DNA from 4 places in the Bradyrhizobium sp. Pha-3 genome. Region 4 is predicted to be linked to each of the others. Evidence: predicted binding sites of a transcription regulator. Region 4 holds the regulator's gene; each other region holds the start of a gene.
What was found. Region 4 encodes LexA, which represses DNA repair genes until DNA is damaged. Its sites were predicted from a motif close to TGTTCNNNNTGTGTTCNG; they were not measured.
Positions count from the first base shown of each region.

Region 1: ruvC (crossover junction endodeoxyribonuclease RuvC) is a predicted target of LexA. The motif match lies at 2,466-2,483, and genes of this name have one in related genera.
Region 2: ACE10X_RS35285 (PA0069 family radical SAM protein) is a predicted target of LexA. The motif match lies at 2,352-2,369, and genes of this name have one in related genera.
Region 3: uvrA (excinuclease ABC subunit UvrA) is a predicted target of LexA. The motif match lies at 2,151-2,168, and genes of this name have one in related genera.

Region 1 covers NZ_CP170151.1:1,365,637-1,369,930, forward strand. Annotated here, with positions in the region: gene ACE10X_RS06580 (methyl-accepting chemotaxis protein) at 1-1,232, opposite strand, end outside; gene ACE10X_RS06585 (YebC/PmpR family DNA-binding transcriptional regulator) at 1,446-2,192, shown strand; gene ruvC (crossover junction endodeoxyribonuclease RuvC) at 2,509-3,036, shown strand; gene ruvA (Holliday junction branch migration protein RuvA) at 3,033-3,650, shown strand; gene ruvB (Holliday junction branch migration DNA helicase RuvB) at 3,739-4,294, shown strand, end outside.
Region 2 covers NZ_CP170151.1:7,390,814-7,395,107, reverse strand. Annotated here, with positions in the region: gene moaB (molybdenum cofactor biosynthesis protein B) at 1-378, shown strand, start outside; gene ACE10X_RS35295 (GNAT family N-acetyltransferase) at 576-1,517, opposite strand; gene ACE10X_RS35290 (glycosyl transferase) at 1,657-2,226, opposite strand; gene ACE10X_RS35285 (PA0069 family radical SAM protein) at 2,391-3,569, shown strand; gene ACE10X_RS35280 (VOC family protein) at 3,694-4,140, shown strand; gene ACE10X_RS35275 (ribonuclease HII) at 4,235-4,294, shown strand, end outside.
Region 3 covers NZ_CP170151.1:4,625,570-4,629,863, forward strand. Annotated here, with positions in the region: gene uvrA (excinuclease ABC subunit UvrA) at 1-2,063, opposite strand, end outside; gene ACE10X_RS21580 (outer membrane protein) at 2,414-3,073, opposite strand; gene ACE10X_RS21585 (hypothetical protein) at 3,000-3,260, shown strand; gene ACE10X_RS21590 (outer membrane protein) at 3,332-4,078, opposite strand.
Region 4 covers NZ_CP170151.1:4,969,554-4,973,847, reverse strand. Annotated here, with positions in the region: gene ACE10X_RS23350 (ComEC/Rec2 family competence protein) at 1-610, shown strand, start outside; gene ACE10X_RS23345 (hypothetical protein) at 607-834, opposite strand; gene ACE10X_RS23340 (hypothetical protein) at 979-1,407, opposite strand; gene lexA (transcriptional repressor LexA) at 1,665-2,369, opposite strand; gene glp (gephyrin-like molybdotransferase Glp) at 2,613-3,824, opposite strand; gene ACE10X_RS23325 (HAD family phosphatase) at 3,851-4,294, opposite strand, start outside.

The DNA.
Region 1 (4,294 bases), 3.6 Mb from region 4:
ATTTTTTCGCGCAGCTCGGCGGTTGCCGCCTCGAAGCGGGCCTGGCTGCCTGCCTTGGAGCGCTCGCCGATCCGGATCCGGCAAGCGCCGATCTCCTGCAAGGTCGCGTTCAGGGTCTCCTGCACCGGCAGCTTCTCGGCATCGGGGCCGCCGATCAGGATGCCGTCCATCGCGATCTCGTAGACCGGTGCGATGACGATGCCGCGCGCGGTCGTGATCTCGATCTTGAGGCTGCAAGGCAGGCGCTCGTTCTTGCGCGGATCGCCGCGCTCGTCCTGGCGCAGCAGCACCGCGCAGCGCGCTTTCAGCTTCTGCGCAAAGGCGGTCACCGCCTTGCCGGCCTTGGCGACATTGTCACCATGCGCGGCGGCTTCGCGCGTTGCCGAATCGATCTCGCCGGCGCTGGTGCCGACCGAGATGATGAAGTGCGAGGCGGAGGCGGCGTTCTGGCCCATCTCGCCGGTGATTTCATTCTGCTCGGCGACCGAGCCGTTGACGTTCTCGAACACCGGGCGGATCTTTTCGATCGCCTGCGAGATGCGGTGCACCGCGTCGGCCGATCCGGTGGCGTCCCTCTGCAGCGCCTCGATCTTGCGGGTGATCTCCTCGGTCGCGCTCTGGGTCTGCACCGCCAGCGCCTTGACCTCGGTTGCGACGACCGCAAAGCCCTTGCCGGCGGCACCGGCGCGTGCCGCTTCAATGGTCGAGTTGAGCGCGAGCAGCGTGGTCTGCCGCGCGATCTGCGCGATCAGATTGACGACGTTGCCGATCGCGGCTGAGGACTCGCGCAGGCGATCGACATTGGCGGTGGCCTCGCGCGCCGCGGCCGCGGCTTCGTCGGCGAGCTGGCTCGCGCTGCGCACCTGCGCCCCGATGCCCTCGGCGGAGTGGGTGAAGCGATCAGCGGCTTCCGAGAACGTCGTCGCGGTGCTCTGTGCATCGCTGCTGCGGCCGGTCAGCGCGTCGGTGCGGGCGCGGATGGTGGCGAGCTTGGCTGCGGTCGCCTCGGTGCCGTCGGCGACCGAGCTCGCGGCACGCTCGAGCTGGCGGATCATCGCGCCGAGCTCGAGTTCCAGCAATTCCAGGATCTCCTTGGACGAATCCTTAGCCGAATCCTTGGCCGAATCAGTCTCGGTCGAGACACCAGGGGCCGTGGCCGCGGTTGGAACCTGCGGCGCGACGGCCGGCGTAGCCGGCTCCGGCACTTGCTTTCGAAACAAACCGAACGCCATGTGGGCTCTTTGGGGGCTCTGGAAAGTTGCGGCGGGACGGGGCGATCCTCGCACCCGGGCATGAAGTCATGGTTAACAAGTGCCTCATATTCCGGCTTGCGGTAGTATTCCTCCGCCGGAAGGCCCCGCCGATCCTTTGATTTTGACCGTGAGGGGCCTATAAGGCCGCGTTTTCCATCCCTGTTCAGACCCTAAGCTCCGAAGAGACGTCGCATGGCCGGCCATTCCCAATTCAAGAACATCATGCACCGCAAGGGCCGGCAGGATGCCCAGAAGTCGAAGCTTTTCGGCAAGCTGGCCCGCGAAATCACCGTGGCGGCCAAGCTCGGCACCCCGGACCCGGCGATGAATCCGCGGCTGCGCGCCGCCGTGGTCGCGGCCCGCGCCGAGAACATGCCCAAGGACAATATCGACCGCGCCATCAAGAAGGCGGCGGGCAATGAGGGCGAGAACTATGACGAGATCCGCTACGAGGGTTATGGCCCCGGCGGCGTCGCCGTGATCGTCGAGGCGCTGACCGACAACCGCAACCGCGCCGCCTCCGATATCCGCTCCTTCTTCACCAAGTCGGGCGGCAATCTCGGTGAGACCGGCTCGGTCGCCTTCATGTTCGACCGCACCGGCATCATCGAATACGACGCCAAGGTCGCCTCCGACGACGCCATGCTGGACGCCGCGATCGAGGCCGGCGCCGACGACGTGGTCTCCAGCGAAGGCGGCCATGAGGTCTACGCCTCGCAGGACACCTTCCGCGAAGTGGCAAAAGCGCTGGAAGCGAAGTTCGGCGAGCCGCGCAAGGCGGCGCTGACCTGGAAACCGCAGAACACCGTCGCGGTCGACGACGAGACCGGCGAAAAGCTGCTGAAGCTGATGGACCTGCTCAACGAGCACGACGACGTGCAGAACGTGTTCGCCAATTTCGAGGTGTCCGACGCGCTGATCGCGAAGATGGGCGGCTAGAGCTTTTCCCGTTCCGATGGAATCGGAACGGGGCTCTAGATTCTTGTTTTGACGCGTTTTCTTCACGCGAACCGGTATCCACTTCGCTCGAAAACGCTCTAGTCGCTTGCACTGCTGTCGTCGCCCGGCTGGACCGGGCGACCCAGTATTGCAGAGACCCGCATTCGAGCCGAGAAGCCGCGGCGTACTGGATTCCCGCTCCCGTGCGCAATTGCGCCTAGGCGGGGATGACGAGTGGGCCGAGTTCAACGACCGCGGCAGGGGATGAGGCTCCGTTTGTGTTTCGTTCTCCCGGCGCAGGCGGTATCACTAGCCCATGACATCCCAGCCGATTCGCTCTCCCGTCCGCATCATCGGTATCGATCCGGGTCTCCGCCGCACCGGCTGGGGCGTGATCGAGACTGAAGGCAATCGTCTCGTCTATATCGCCTGCGGTTCGGTCGAGCCGCCGGACGATCTGCCGCTGGCGAGCCGGCTGCTCGCGATCCATGAGGGGCTCGCCGCCGTGCTCGGCGACTACAAGCCTGCGGAGGCGGCGGTCGAGCAGACCTTCGTCAACAAGGACGGCGTTGCCACGCTGAAGCTCGGCCAGGCGCGCGGCGTCGCCATGCTGGCGCCCGCAATGTTCGGTATCTCGGTTGCCGAATACGCGCCCAACCAGGTCAAGAAGACCGTGGTCGGCGCCGGACATGCCGAGAAGAACCAGATCCAGGTGATGTTGAAGATCCTGCTGCCGAAAGCCGAGCCGCCGTCCGCCGACGCCGCGGACGCGCTCGCGGTCGCGATCACCCACGCGCATCACCGCCAGAGCACCGCGCTGCGGCTCAGGGTGGCGAGCCTATGATCGGCAAGCTGAAGGGCCTGATCGATTCCTATGGCGAGGACTACGTGATCCTCGACGTCGGCGGCGTCGGCTATCAGGTGCACTGCGCGAGCCGCACGTTGCAGGCGCTGCCGTCGCCAGGCGGTGCCGCCGTGCTCTCGATCGAGACCTATGTCCGCGAGGATCAAATCAAGCTGTTCGGCTTCCGCAGCGATCATGAGCGCGAATGGTTTCGCTTGCTGCAGACCGTGCAGGGGGTCGGCGCCAAGGTCGCGCTCGCGGTGCTCGGCACGCTGCCGCCGACCGATCTCGCTAATGCCATCGCGCTGCGCGACAAGGCGGCGGTGGCGCGCACGCCGGGGGTCGGGCCGAAGGTCGCCGAGCGCATCGTCAGCGAATTGAAGGACAAGGCGCCGGGCTTTGCCGATGTCGATCCCGCGGTGGTGCAGCTCTCGGGTGCGATCGACAACAATCGCGCGCCGCGTCCAGTCACCGACGCGATCTCCGCGCTGGTCAATCTCGGCTACGGCCAGCCGCAGGCCGCCGCCGCCATCGCCGCCGCCTCGCGCAGCGCCGGTGAGAAGGCCGAGACCGCGCAGCTGATCCGGCTGGGCCTGAAGGAATTATCGAAGTGATCAGTGGATACCCGTGCCAGCCGTTCTTCACCTCTCCCCGCAAGAGCGGGGCGAGGGGGAACTACCAGCCTCGTGTTAGTCTCGCATCATGAATACGCCCTCGCGCATGGTCTCGCCCGAACGCCGCTCCGATGATGTCGGCGACACCGCGCTGCGGCCGCAGTCGCTGACGGAGTTCGTCGGCCAGGCCCAGGCGCGCAAGAATCTCTCGATCTTCATCGAGGCCGCGAAGAAGCGCGGCGAGGCGCTCGATCACGTGCTGTTCGTCGGTCCCCCCGGCCTCGGCAAGACCACGCTGGCGCAGATCGTCGCGCGCGAGCTCGGCGTCGGCTTTCGGGCCACCTCCGGCCCTGTCATCGCCAAGGCCGGCGATCTCGCGGCGCTGCTGACTAATCTCGAAGAGCGCGACGTGCTGTTCATCGACGAGATCCATCGCCTCAGCCCGGCGGTCGAGGAAGTGCTCTATCCCGCGATGGAGGATTTTCAGCTCGACCTGATCATCGGCGAAGGTCCGGCGGCGCGCTCGGTCAAGATCGAGCTGTCGAAGTTCACGCTGGTCGGCGCGACGACGCGCGCAGGCCTGCTCACCAATCCGTTGCGCGACCGCTTCGGCATTCCGATCCGGCTCAATTTCTACACCGAGG
Region 2 (4,294 bases), 2.4 Mb from region 4:
ATCCGGCGCTGGATCGCCGATCCTGCCGTCGATGCCGTCATCACCACCGGCGGCACCGGCTTCACCGGCCGCGACGTGACGCCGGAGGCGGTCGAGCCGTTGTTCGAGAAGCGGATGGACGGCTTTTCGATCGCCTTCCACATGCTGAGCCACGCCAAGATCGGAGCGTCGACGATCCAGAGCCGCGCCACCGCCGGCGTTGCGGGCGCGACCTTCATCTTCTGCCTGCCGGGTTCGCCCGGCGCCTGCCGCGACGGCTGGGACGGCATTTTGGCCGCACAGCTCGACTACCGCACGCGCCCCTGCAATTTCGTCGAGATCATGCCGCGGCTGGATGAACATCTGCGCCGCCCGAAGGCGAAGGGCGCGAGCGCGTAGCAGCCGTCACTTTCCGATGCGCAATTGCGCATCTGAGGGCATCGCGCAGCGATGAGCCCGGAATCTCAAAGGCGAGCTGCCGTAGCCCGGATGGAGCGAAGCGAAATCCGGGGCAGTCTCTTCCGCGGCCGCATCGTTCCCGGATTGCGCTCCGCTCCATCCGGGCTACGCAGTCCAGACTTCTCGGCGCTGCGGCTTTACAACTCCAGTTCCCAGGTCTCGCCGACCAGATCGACCCCAAAGCTGTGATGCTTCTCTTCCTTGACGCGCTGAAAACCGGCGCGGGCGTAGATGCCGCGCGCGGCGACCAGGATGCTCTGGGTCCACAGCGTCATCTTCTTGTAGCCCTTCTCGCGCGCGGCGCGGATGCATTGTTCGACCAGTGCGCGGCCGACGCCGAGCCCGCGCGCCTTCTCCTCCACCAGCAGCAGGCGCAGCTTGGCGACCCTGCCGCCGCCGTCGACCAGGAAGATCGAGCCGACCGGCTCGCCGTCGACCTCCGCGATCCAGCAATGCTCGCGGGCGGGATCGAACGATCGCAGAAACTGCGCGCAGATCTCGGCCACCAACGCCTCGTAGCTGATGTCCCAGCCATATTCCTCCGCGTAGGCTTGTCCCTGCCGCGAGACGACCCAGCCCATGTCGCCGACGCGATGGCTGCGCAGCAGGAAGCCGACCGGTTTCCCGGCGGGCGGCTCCAGCGATAGCTCGATCGTGCCCATGGCGCGCACCACCGCGGCGCGACGGTCGCTGTCCATCTGCTTCAATAGCGCCCCGACCTCGCTGCGCGAGCGGCTGTCGAGATCGGCGGCTGCGGTGCGGCCCTTGGCGGTGAGGGTCACCTCGTTGACGCGCTTGTCGGCCTTCGACGGCTTGCGGGTCACGATCTGGCGCTTTTGCAGTGCCGCCAGCGTGCGGCTGACGAAACCGGCATCGAGATCGAGATCGCGCACCAGGTCGGTTGCGGTGCAATTTTCGCGATGCGCGAGCTCGTAGATGATCCGCGCTTCCTGCAGCGTGAATGTCGAGTGCAGCAGCTTCGGCTCGATGATACCGAGCTTGCGGGTATAGAACCGGCTGAAGCCGCGAACCGCGGCGACCTGGCTCTCGAGGGTGGCGTCATGGGAATTCGATTTCATCAAGTATATTATTTGACGGAATCAAATAATCCGCAAGCGCTTTGTTGAAGCTTAGGTTCTGAAGACAGAACCTAAGCTTCAGGCTGGTTTTGACGCGTTTTCTTTACGCGAACCGGTGCCCACTTCGCTTGAAAACGCTTCAAGCCACCATGATCCGGCTGCGCAGCATGGTGCGGGAGGAGCGGCCGAGCCGGCGCAGCAGGCGCGCCTCGGAGCGGCGGGCATCGGGCCGGTAACCGCCGATCCGCTCGTAATGTTCGCGCGCGATCAAAAGGCCTTGTTCGGCCGAGGGACCCGTGATCATCCGGGCGACGAATTTGAGGCCGTCGCGCAGGCCGGGGTCGGTGTAGGGCGCGCGGGCGTAGCGGAAGATGCCGGCGCGGTCCTTGCCGCTGGCCGCCACCATCTGGATGAACTGGGTGGATTCCTCGATCCAGCCGGCATCGAGCACCGCGCCCGGATGCAGGAACATCAGCCAGGGCGACCGCGCCTGCCGCGCGCCTGCCGCAAGCGCCGCGGCGCGCGTGCCCTCGAAGCGCAGGAAGCGGCAGCCGGCGACGTCGGCGACGCGCTCCATCACATCGCTGTTGCTGCGGTCGACCAGCAGCACTTCGCGGATGACACCCGCGGCCGCTCCCGGCACCAGCGCCGCCAAGGTTGCGACCGCGGTGCGCTCGACGCCGTCGGTTGGAATGATCACGCTCAGCATGATTTTGAGGCTTCGATGGCTCAAACGATGGAGAAACTCCGGCCGTGTTATCACCTTGTCATATTCAAAGCAGCCTGTTCGCCTGCAGAATTTTGTAGCAAGGTTCTGTGGAATTTCTCCGCTCATGTTCTTGATTTGTTCTCGCGCTGTGTTAGCTTCAGAACATGAGCCGAGCATCCTCTCATGCCCTCAAGCACCCGCCGGTAACGGCGCCCTCCGATAACCCGGCGGGTGCACCTTCACCTGTTCCTGCTCCTTTTCCCGAGCTTGCGGTCGCGATCGAGCGCGAGCGGCGGCGCGGCCGCGGCGCGCAGTCCAACGCCAGCGGCCGCTACGAGGCCGAGGCTCGCGTCGCCTTCGACGATGGCTGGCAGAGTCTCGAGGATCTGCCGCCGTTTACGACCAGCGTGGCGCTCGACACCTCACGCAAGGTGATCACCCGAAACGACTCGCCCGACATCGGCTTCGAGCGTTCGATCAATCCCTATCGTGGCTGTGAGCATGGCTGCGTCTATTGCTTCGCGCGGCCGACCCACGCCTATCTCGGCCTGTCGCCGGGGCTGGACTTCGAATCGAAGCTGTTCGCCAAGCCGGACGCACCCGCGCTGCTCGAGAAGGAACTGGCGGCGCCGGACTACGAGGCCCGGATGATCGCGATCGGCACCAACACCGATCCCTATCAGCCGATCGAACGCGACCGGAAGATCATGCGCGGCATTCTCGAGGTGCTCGAGCGCGCCGGCCATCCGGTCGGCATCGTCACCAAGTCGGCCCTGGTCGTGCGCGACATCGACATCCTGGCGCGGATGGCCAAGCGCAATCTCGCCAAGGTCGCGCTCTCGGTGACGACGCTCGACCCGAAACTCGCCCGCACCATGGAGCCGCGGGCCTCGACCCCGCCGAAGCGGCTCGAGGCGATCAAGCGGCTCGCTGACGCCGGCATCCCGACCACGGTGATGGTCGCCCCCGTGATCCCGGCGCTGAACGACTCCGAGATCGAGCGTATCCTCGATGCCGCCGCGCATGCCGGCGCCAAAGAGGCGAGCTACGTGCTGCTGCGCCTGCCGCTCGAGGTCCGCGATCTGTTCCGCGAATGGCTGATGGCGAACTATCCCGACCGCTATCGCCACGTCTTCACGCTAATCCGCGACATGCGCGGCGGCCGCGACTACGACTCGCAATGGGGCACCAGGATGAAGGGCACCGGCCCGATGGCCTGGATGATCGGCCGCCGCTTCGAGATCGCCTGCGAGAAGCTCGGCCTCAACAAGCGGCGGACCAAGCTGACCACCGATCACTTCGCCAAGCCGAAGCGCAACGGACAGCAGCTCAGTCTATTCTAGGTGAGGGCGCGTAGCCCGGATGGAGCGCAGCGAAATCCGGGGCTCGTCGACCCCTGGCCAAAGATTTCCCGGATTGCGCTTCGCTCCATCCGGGCTACGAAGACGTCAAACAGTGAGTGCAACAATGAGTAACACCCCGACCGCACGCTTCACCGTCCTCACGCTCGGCGTCAGCGACATGCGCGCCAGTATCGACTTTTATGAATCGCTCGGCTTCACCAGGAAGATGCGCGCGACCGGCGAGGAGGTTGCCTTCTTCGAGACCGGCGGCACCGTGCTCGGCTTGTTCCCGTGGCATCTGCTTGCCGCCGATGCCGGGCTGCCGGATCAGCCGCGGCCATCAGCGTTCCGCGGCGTCGCGATCGCCTGGAACTGCAACGACGACGCCGAGGTCGATCGCGTGATGGCGTTTGCGCTGTCGAAGGGCGCCAGGCTGCTGAAGCCCGCGCAGCCCACCAGCTATGGCGGATATTGCGGCTATTTCGGCGATCCCGACGGCCACGCCTGGGAAGTGGTGCGCGCGCCGGGCTTTGAGGTTCGCGACGACCGCCGGGTGTCAATTCCCGATTAGAGCGCCGATCCCGATTAGAGCGGCGAATTGAATAACGGGGAAGGGCGCCAAGTTCCAGGTTGCGCCGCGGGCCGGGCTTGATCACGATCCCCGCATGATTCGGGACAAGTCCAACAGCACGTCTAAGACCGCGTCGAAGAAGAAACCGGCCGAG
Region 3 (4,294 bases), 340 kb from region 4:
AGCGTCGACTTGCCGCCGCCGGAGACGCCGGTGACGCAGGTGAACAGGCCGAGCGGAATCTCGGCGGAGACGTTCTTGAGGTTATTGCCGCGGGCGTTGACGACCTTGATGGTGCGCCGGTGGTTCGGCGGCCGCCGGTCGGGCACCGGAACCGAAAGCTCGCCGGTCAGATACTTGCCGGTCAGCGATTTCGGGTTGCGCATGATCTGGTCAGGCGTGCCTTCGGCGACGATGTGGCCGCCATGCATGCCGGCGCCGGGCCCGATATCAAGCACGTAATCGGCAAGGCGGATGGCGTCCTCGTCATGCTCGACCACGACCACGGTGTTGCCGAGGTCGCGCAGCCGCTTCAGCGTGTCGAGCAGGCGGGCATTGTCCCGCTGGTGCAGGCCGATCGACGGCTCGTCCAGCACGTAGAGCACGCCGGTGAGGCCGGAGCCGATCTGCGAGGCGAGGCGGATGCGCTGGCTCTCGCCGCCGGACAGCGTGCCGGAGGAGCGCGACAGCGTCAGGTAGTTCAGGCCGACGTCGAGCAGGAAGGTCAGGCGCTCGCGGATCTCTTTCAGGATCCGCGTCGCGATCTCGTTCTGCTGTGCGTTCAGCGCCTCCGGCACCGTCTCGAACCATTCGCCGGCGCGCTTGACCGAGAGCTCGGAGATCTCGCCGATGTGCTTGCCGCCGATCTTGACGCACAGCGCCTCGGGCTTCAGCCGGTGGCCGTTGCAGCCTTCGCAGGGCACGTCGGAGAAATACTTGCCGAGCTCCTCGCGCGCCCACTCGCTTTCGGTCTCGCGGTAGCGGCGGTTGATGTTGGTGATGACGCCCTCGAACGGCTTCTTGGTGTCGTAGGAGCGGACGCCGTCCTCATAGGAGAACTTGATCTCGTCGTCGCCCGAGCCGTGCAGCAGCGCGTTCTGGACCTTCTTGGTGAGGTCCTTCCACTTGGTGTCGAGCGTGAACTTGTAGTGCTTGCCGAGCGCGATCAGGGTCTGGATGTAATAGGGCGAGGACGATTTCGCCCAGGGCGCGATCGCGCCCTTGCGCAAGGTCAGCTCCTTGTCGGGGATGACCAGGTCCTCGTCGATATGCTGCTCGACGCCGAGGCCGCCGCAGGCCGGGCAGGCGCCATAGGGGTTGTTGAACGAGAACAGGCGCGGCTCGATCTCGGGGATCGTGAAGCCGGAGACCGGACAGGCGAATTTCTCCGAGAACAGGATGCGCTCGGGCCCGCTCTTGTCGTGGATCTTCGCGGTCTTCTTCTTGTCCTCTTTCTTGTCGTCCTGGGCGGCCGCCGCCGGCGCGTCGGCGTATTCGATCACGGCGAGGCCCTCGGCGAGCTTCAGCGCGGTCTCAAAGCTTTCCGCGAGGCGCTGGGCGAGGTCGGGACGCACCACGATGCGGTCGACCACGACGTCGATGTCGTGCGGGAATTTCTTGTCGAGCGCGGGCGCCTCGGACAGTTCGTAGAAGGTGCCGTCGATCTTGACGCGCTGAAAGCCCTTCTTGAGATATTCGGCGAGTTCCTTCTTGTACTCGCCCTTGCGGCCGCGCACGACCGGCGCCAGCAGATAGAGGCGGGTGCCTTCCGGCAGCGCCAGCACGCGATCGACCATCTGCGAGACGATCTGGCTCTCGATCGGCAGGCCGGTGGCCGGCGAATAGGGCACGCCGACGCGCGCCCACAGCAGGCGCATGTAGTCGTAGATCTCGGTGACGGTGCCGACGGTGGAGCGCGGGTTCTTCGACGTGGTCTTCTGCTCGATCGAGATCGCCGGCGACAGGCCGTCGATCTGGTCGACGTCCGGCTTCTGCATCATCTCGAGGAACTGGCGCGCATAGGCGGACAGCGATTCGACGTAGCGGCGCTGGCCCTCGGCATAGATGGTGTCGAACGCGAGCGACGACTTGCCGGAGCCGGACAGGCCGGTGAACACCACGAGCTTGTCGCGGGGAATCTCGACGTCGATGTTCTTCAGATTGTGTTCGCGCGCGCCACGGATCGTGATGGCGCGCGATGAGGAGCCGGCGTTCTGTTGGCGCTTCGCCTTGAGCACTTCATCCATAGCGACAGTTCCGGGCGCATGCTTGGGCGCCTTTTGGGCGCGCATCGCCGGTGATGCCGGGACCTTGCGCCGATGGGGTGTGAAGACTGGAACGTAGGAAGAACGGTCGACAATTTCCAGTGCTGAGTCGCGTCCATCACCGGATAGTTTGCCTGATGGCAGCAGCCGTCAGCAGCGCCGGTTCCGCTAGAGTCTTTTGCCGTTCCGATGGAATCGGAACGGGGGCTCCGGATTCCTGCTTTGACGCGTTTTCTTGACGCGAACCGGAATCCACTTCGCTCGAAAACGCTCTTACGCAAAAAGGCCGGCGCGAGGCCGGCCTTTCCGTGCGATCTGATCGCAGATCGATCTTAGTACTTGGCGACGATCGGGCCGCCGAAGTGATAGTTCACACCGAACTGGGCGCTGTGCAGCTCGAGCGTGCCGGACGGCACGCCGAAATAGTTCTCGCTGTCGAGGCTGCGATACAGGTATTCGCCCTTGATCGACCACTGCGGGGCGATGAACGCCTCGACGCCGGCGCCAACGGTCCAGCCGGAGTGGAAGTTGCTCTGCGAGGCGGTCACGCCGAGCGCGGTGACGCTGACCTCGTTGTTGGCCCAGGCGTAGCCGCCGGTGCCGTAGAATAGCACCTTGTCAACGGCGAAGCCGAAGCGGCCGCGCACGGTGCCGAGCGAGTCGATCTTGCTCCGGGCGGTGACGCCGAGGGCGGAGACCGACGCGTCGATGTCAGCGCCTGCAGCGTCGACCTCGAGGCCGTACACGATGTTGCCGGCCTGCCAGTTGTAGCCGATGGTGCCGCCGCCGAAGCCGCCTTCCATGCTCGGGGTGCCGGAGTTCTCGCTGGCGTAGCCGCCGAAGCCGCCGACGTAGAAGCCGGTCCAGTTGTAGATCGCGGCCGGCGGCGGAGCCTTCACGTAGGGGGCGCGAGCCGCCATGTCGGCGGCCATCGCAGGTGCAAAAGCGCTCAGTGCAAACAAGCCGGCCGATGCCAGCAAAACATTCCTGATTTTCAAAGTCCGAGTCCCGTTTTTCTTGCCCATTTTCTTGTTGTCCCTTCAAACTTTTGAAGAGAGCGTCACAGCAGTGTCGCGTGACGTGCCGGTGCTTCTACAGAGAAATGCCGGAAGTTGTGTATCCGCGAAACCACAATGCACCGAAAACGGCCGCGGTGAGGTGCACGCGCACACACAATGAAGAAGCCGGCGCACAAACAAAAAGGCCGGCGCGAGGCCGGCCTTTCGTCTGGATCAATCGGATTCGCGCGTTCAGTAGCGCGCAACGACCGGGCCACCCCACTTGTAGTTGACGCGGACGGTGACGAGGTCGACGTCCTGGCGATCACGGATGGTGCTGTTCAGCGTGCCGTTGGGGGCGATCAGGTTGTAGGTCTTGTCCTGCATGAACAAGTGGTCGTATTCGATGCCTGCGGTCCAGTTCGGCGCGAAGCCAACTTCGATGCCGGCGCCGACGGTGCCGCCCCAGCGGGTGTCGCTTGCGCTGCCGACCAGCACGCCGGTCGGGGTGAAGTAGGTGTTGAAGCGGTTGTCGGTCAACGCCGCGCCGCCCTTGGCGTAGAGCAGCACGTTGTTGACGGCGTAACCGATCTGGCCGGTGAACAGGCCGAACGCGTCGATCTTGGACTGGTTGGTGAACAGGCCCGGGAAGATCGCGCTGCCGTTGCTGCCCTTCAGGTCAGCCCAGTCGCCCTGCGCTTCGAGGCCAAACACCCAGGCGCCGGCCTGCCAGCGATAGCCGATCTGGCCACCGGCGACGCCGCCCGTTGCGTCGTGGCAACCGTCCGAGGCGAGGAAGATGCCGGCCGGGAGCTGGTCCCAGCAATTGTGGCTCGAGCCCCAGCCGCCGTTGGCCCCGATGTAGAAACCGGTCCAGTCATAGATCGGGGCAATCACGGGCGGCGGCGCCTTGGTGTAGGGGCGCGCAGCGAGGTCGGCGGCGGCGGCAGGCGCAGCGAACGCAATCAGAGCAACCGTACCGAGCAAAAACTTCTTCATTATCAGTCCCCCAGCTCCCCGATCGGCTTCCAAAAGGTCCCGAAGCACGATCCCAGACGCGAGCGCCCGCGCCATGGTTGGAGCTATACGCTGATTCAACCGGAAACGCCGTCTCCCAAATGCAACACTCGCGGAAGAAGTAACGATAAGGCAAGGCGCTGATTTATTTGTTGTTTTTGTAGATCTCGCTGCCAGGCGTCGGCCGGTGCCGAGATC
Region 4 (4,294 bases):
GCGTACGCCGCTGCGCTGGTCAGGCGCGGTGCTGCTGCTGGTGGCCTCGGTCTGGGCGCTCAGGGTGCCGCAGCCGGACGTGCTGGTCTCCGGCGACGGGCGCAACGTCGCGGTGCGCGGCGGTGACGGGCGGCTGCATTTGATGCACAGCGCCAAGGATGCGTTCCTGGTCAAGGAGTGGCTGGCAGCGGACGCCGACGCGCGGACCGCTACCGATGCGTCGCTCGGCGAGGGCGTCTCGTGCGATGCCGGCGGTTGCGTGGCCCAGGGACCTGGCGGCGCCTTCGTCGCGCTCGCGACCCGGCCGGAGGCGCTGGCAGACGACTGCGAGCGCGCAGGCCTGATCGTGACGGCGCGGCCGGCGCCGCAGGGCTGCGCGGCATCGGTGATCGATGCCGAGCGACTGCGCCGCCACGGCGCGTTGGTGCTGCGGCGGATCAGGGACGGCTACGCCGTCGACGCGGTGAAGCCCGGCGGGATCGACCGGCCGTGGTCGCCGGCGGTTCCCGGCGACGGCGAGAGCGAGACGATGCTGCGCGCGCCCGCCGCCGCGCCGCGGCCCGCCGTGGACGCGACGCCGGCCGAGACCGATCTGCAGGGCGATGATTAGCGGTGGTCCGGCGAGGGGCCGCTCGGCAACTCGAACAGGCCGAGATGGTATTCGTCGGAGTCGGGGCCGACGTCGGGCTTCTTGACGAGGGTGAAGGAAGCCTCGGGAAATTGCTCCCAGACTTTCAGGTCGTCGGCCGTCACCGTCAGCCAACCGAACCGGAACATGTAGCGGCCCGGTTCCGTGACGCGTCCAGCCTTTTGCCAAGTGACCTTATCGACCACCGCGCACGTCCTCCGTGCCCGATGATGCGCCAAGGCGCCGGCCGACGCAAATCTCCCCATGCGCCCCGGAAGCGGAAGTCCGGGGTCGCCCGAAATTGCTTAGGTCATCCGCCGCCGAACAGCTCATTCCGCGGCACGATGCGCTCAACCCAAAAACAGCGTTGCGAATGCGGAGGGCCGCCGCTCTACAACCTTCGGCTTCTGCTCGACCGGCGGATGCAGCGCCGGCAATTGCAGCACGCTGACGCGCTGTCCCTCGACCAGCTGGGTCACCAGGACATGGCTGCCGTCGGGGAATTCGACCGCGTCATGATGCCGATCGGGCACGTCGGGCTCGACTTCGTTGAATACGCCGACGCGATAGTTCAGCGTCTTGGTCCAAATCCAGCGGCTGTCGTAGCGAACGTTCTCGGCGAAAGCGAGCTCGGTGCCCGGCAGCATGCAGACCGCGACAGTGGGATCGTTCTCCGAAGCAAAGCCGCGGGTCGACGTGCCGCGGAACGTCGTCGTGATCAGCGTCTCTCCGACAATGGCGGGGCGCGATGCCACGGCGTGCAGACTATAGTCACACATCGGATGGCTCCTCATTTCGAGGTAGCGACCCGTGCCTCTCCTTGAGGCATTAGGGCCTCTACCAGAGTGGACGATAGCGAACGAGCTTCTGCTCGTTTCTGGGCGATTGTACGACTGGTCCGAGACCGCCTCCGATCACAAACACGCGACGCTGCGCGAGAGGTATCGGAGCGCATCGGGCAGGCCGTACGCTACACTATCATGCAAGGAACGATCCGACGTGTTGCTCGTTCCCGGCCGCCGCAAGTATTTGCAATTCAGTATTTGCGATAAAGGCCGATCAGCTTGCCCTGGATGCGGACCCGGTTCGGCGGCAGGATACGCACTTCATAGGCGGTGTTGGCCGGCTCGAGCGCGATCGATGCGCCGCGGCGGCGGAAGCGCTTCAGGGTGGCTTCCTCTTCGTCGATCAGCGCCACCACGATGTCGCCGGTGTTGGCGACGTCGTTGCGCTGGATCAGCGCCATGTCGCCGTCGAGGATGCCGGCATCGACCATCGAGTCGCCGCGCACTTCGAGCGCATAGTGCTCGCCGGCGCCGAGCATGTCGGGCGGCACGCTGATGGTGTGGCTGCGGGTCTGCAGCGCCTCGATCGGCGTACCGGCGGCGATCCGGCCCATCACGGGGACCGCGACCGGACGGTTGCCGTCGTCCTCGGCGATCGGCGGCGTGCTGGCGCGCCGGCCGAGGGTGCCTTCGATGACGCTGGGCGTGAAGCCGCGGCGGCCGTTGCCGCCGCCGGCCGAGAGTTCGGGCAGCTTGATGACCTCGATGGCGCGGGCGCGGTTCGGCAGGCGGCGGATGAAGCCGCGCTCCTCCAGCGCAGTGATCAGGCGGTGGATACCGGACTTCGAGCGCAGGTCGAGCGCATCCTTCATCTCGTCGAAGGAGGGCGGTACGCCGGCCTCTTTCAGACGTTCATTGATGAAACGCAGAAGTTCGTACTGTTTGCGCGTGAGCATCTCGAGTATTCCCCCGGTTGATAGCGTCGTTCGATTCCGAGACTCTTCTGGTAGGGCCTGCAGGCGGGGCCTGACCTCAGGAGCATGTGCTCGTTGCACCTGCTTCCACACGACTTCCCGATTGTAGACACCAGTACTCGAAACAAATCATGAACGGACACTATATGTTCGATATGTGTTCCGCAACCACTTAATTTCCGGTGAACGGATCAGGCAACGCACAATCGGCGGGGCGCGAAAACCTTATTCGGGCAGTGTCAGGATCTCGCATTCGCTGCCTTGGACGGCCGCAGCCGCGAACGGCGGACGCACCAGAAGTGCCCGTGCCGCAGCGAGATTCCCGAGCAGCGACGAGTCCTGCTGCGTCACTGGCGTTGCGATCAGCGTGCCGTCCTCGCGCGCTTCGAGCCGTGCACGCAGATAGTCCTCGCGCTGGTCGTTGGCGGCGAGGTCGCGGCCGAGCAGGGCGCTCGTGCGGCGATGATGAATCACTTTCCGGCCGCTCAGCGCCCGAATCAACGGCACCAGGAACAGGAAGGCGCAGACATAGGACGACACCGGATTGCCGGGCAGACCGATCACCCGCATCGCGCCGAGCCGGCCATGCATCATCGGCTTGCCGGGCCGCATCGCAATCCGCCAGAACGTCATGTCGACGCCCTCGGCTTCCAGCGACCGCTTGACGAGATCGTGGTCGCCGACCGAGGCGCCGCCTGTCGTGATGAGGACATCGGCACCGGCCTCGCGCGCCCGGCGGATGCCGGCCGTGGTCGCCTCCACCGTGTCGGCGGCAACGCCGAGGTCGACGGTCTCGGCGCCCTCGGCGCGCGCCAGCGCCCGCAGCGCGTAGCCGTTGGAATAGACGATCTGGCCGGGGCCGGGCTGCGAGCCCGGCATCACCAGCTCGTCGCCGGTCGCCAGCACCGCGACCTTCGGGCGGCGGCGCACCGCAAGTTCCGGATAGTTCATGGCGGCCGCCAGCGACAGCGCGCGGTCGGACAGGCGGCTGCCGCCGCTGAGCAGCACCTCGCCCGCACGGAAGTCGACCCCGGCCGGGCGGATGTGCCGTCCGATGCTGGCGGTCTCCGTGATCGTGATGTGGTCGCCGTCGACGGCGGTGTCTTCCTGGATGATCACCGCGTCGGCGCCATTGGGGATCACGCCGCCGGTGAAGATCCGCACCGCCTGGCCGGCGCCGACCGTCCGCTCGAACGGCCGGCCGGCGGCGACTTCGCCGATCACCTCGAGCCGGGCCTTTAGATCAGCCGCATCCGCGGCGCGCACCGCATAGCCGTCCATCGCCGACATCGGCTGCGGCGGCTGGGTGCGCAGCGCCGCGAGGTCGTGCGCCAGGGTGCGGTGGTAGGCGGCATCGAGCGCGACCATCTCCTCCGGCAGCGGTTCGGCGCCGGCGAGGACGGCGGACAGGGCATCGGCAACCGGCATCAGGGCCACGCTCAGAGCTCCTCAATTCCCAATGTTCAAATACCAAGTGCGGTCAAAGCCCTTGCCACGTCATCCGTCGATGTCACGTGGATAGCATGAAGGCCGCGCGCCCGCGCACCTTCGATATTGGCGGCCAGGTCGTCGAAAAACAGGATCCGCGACGCCGGCACGCCGATGGCTTTTACCACATGATCGTAGGCCTCGGCGTCGGGTTTGCGGAAGCCGATGCTCGAGGACAGGAAGACGTTGCGGAAATGGCTGAGCAGCTCGGCATGGGTGACCGAGAAATGCGCGACATGGGCCGGATTGGTGTTGGAGAAGGCGTAGAGCGGCATCCGCTCGGCGGCCGCCGCGAGCAGCGGGGCGATGCCCGGCATCTCGCCGGTGAAGATCGCGTTCCAGCCTTCGAGGAACTGGGCGTCCGTGATGTTGATGCCGAGGGTCTGGCGCAGGCTTTCGAAGAACGCCGCGTCGTCGAT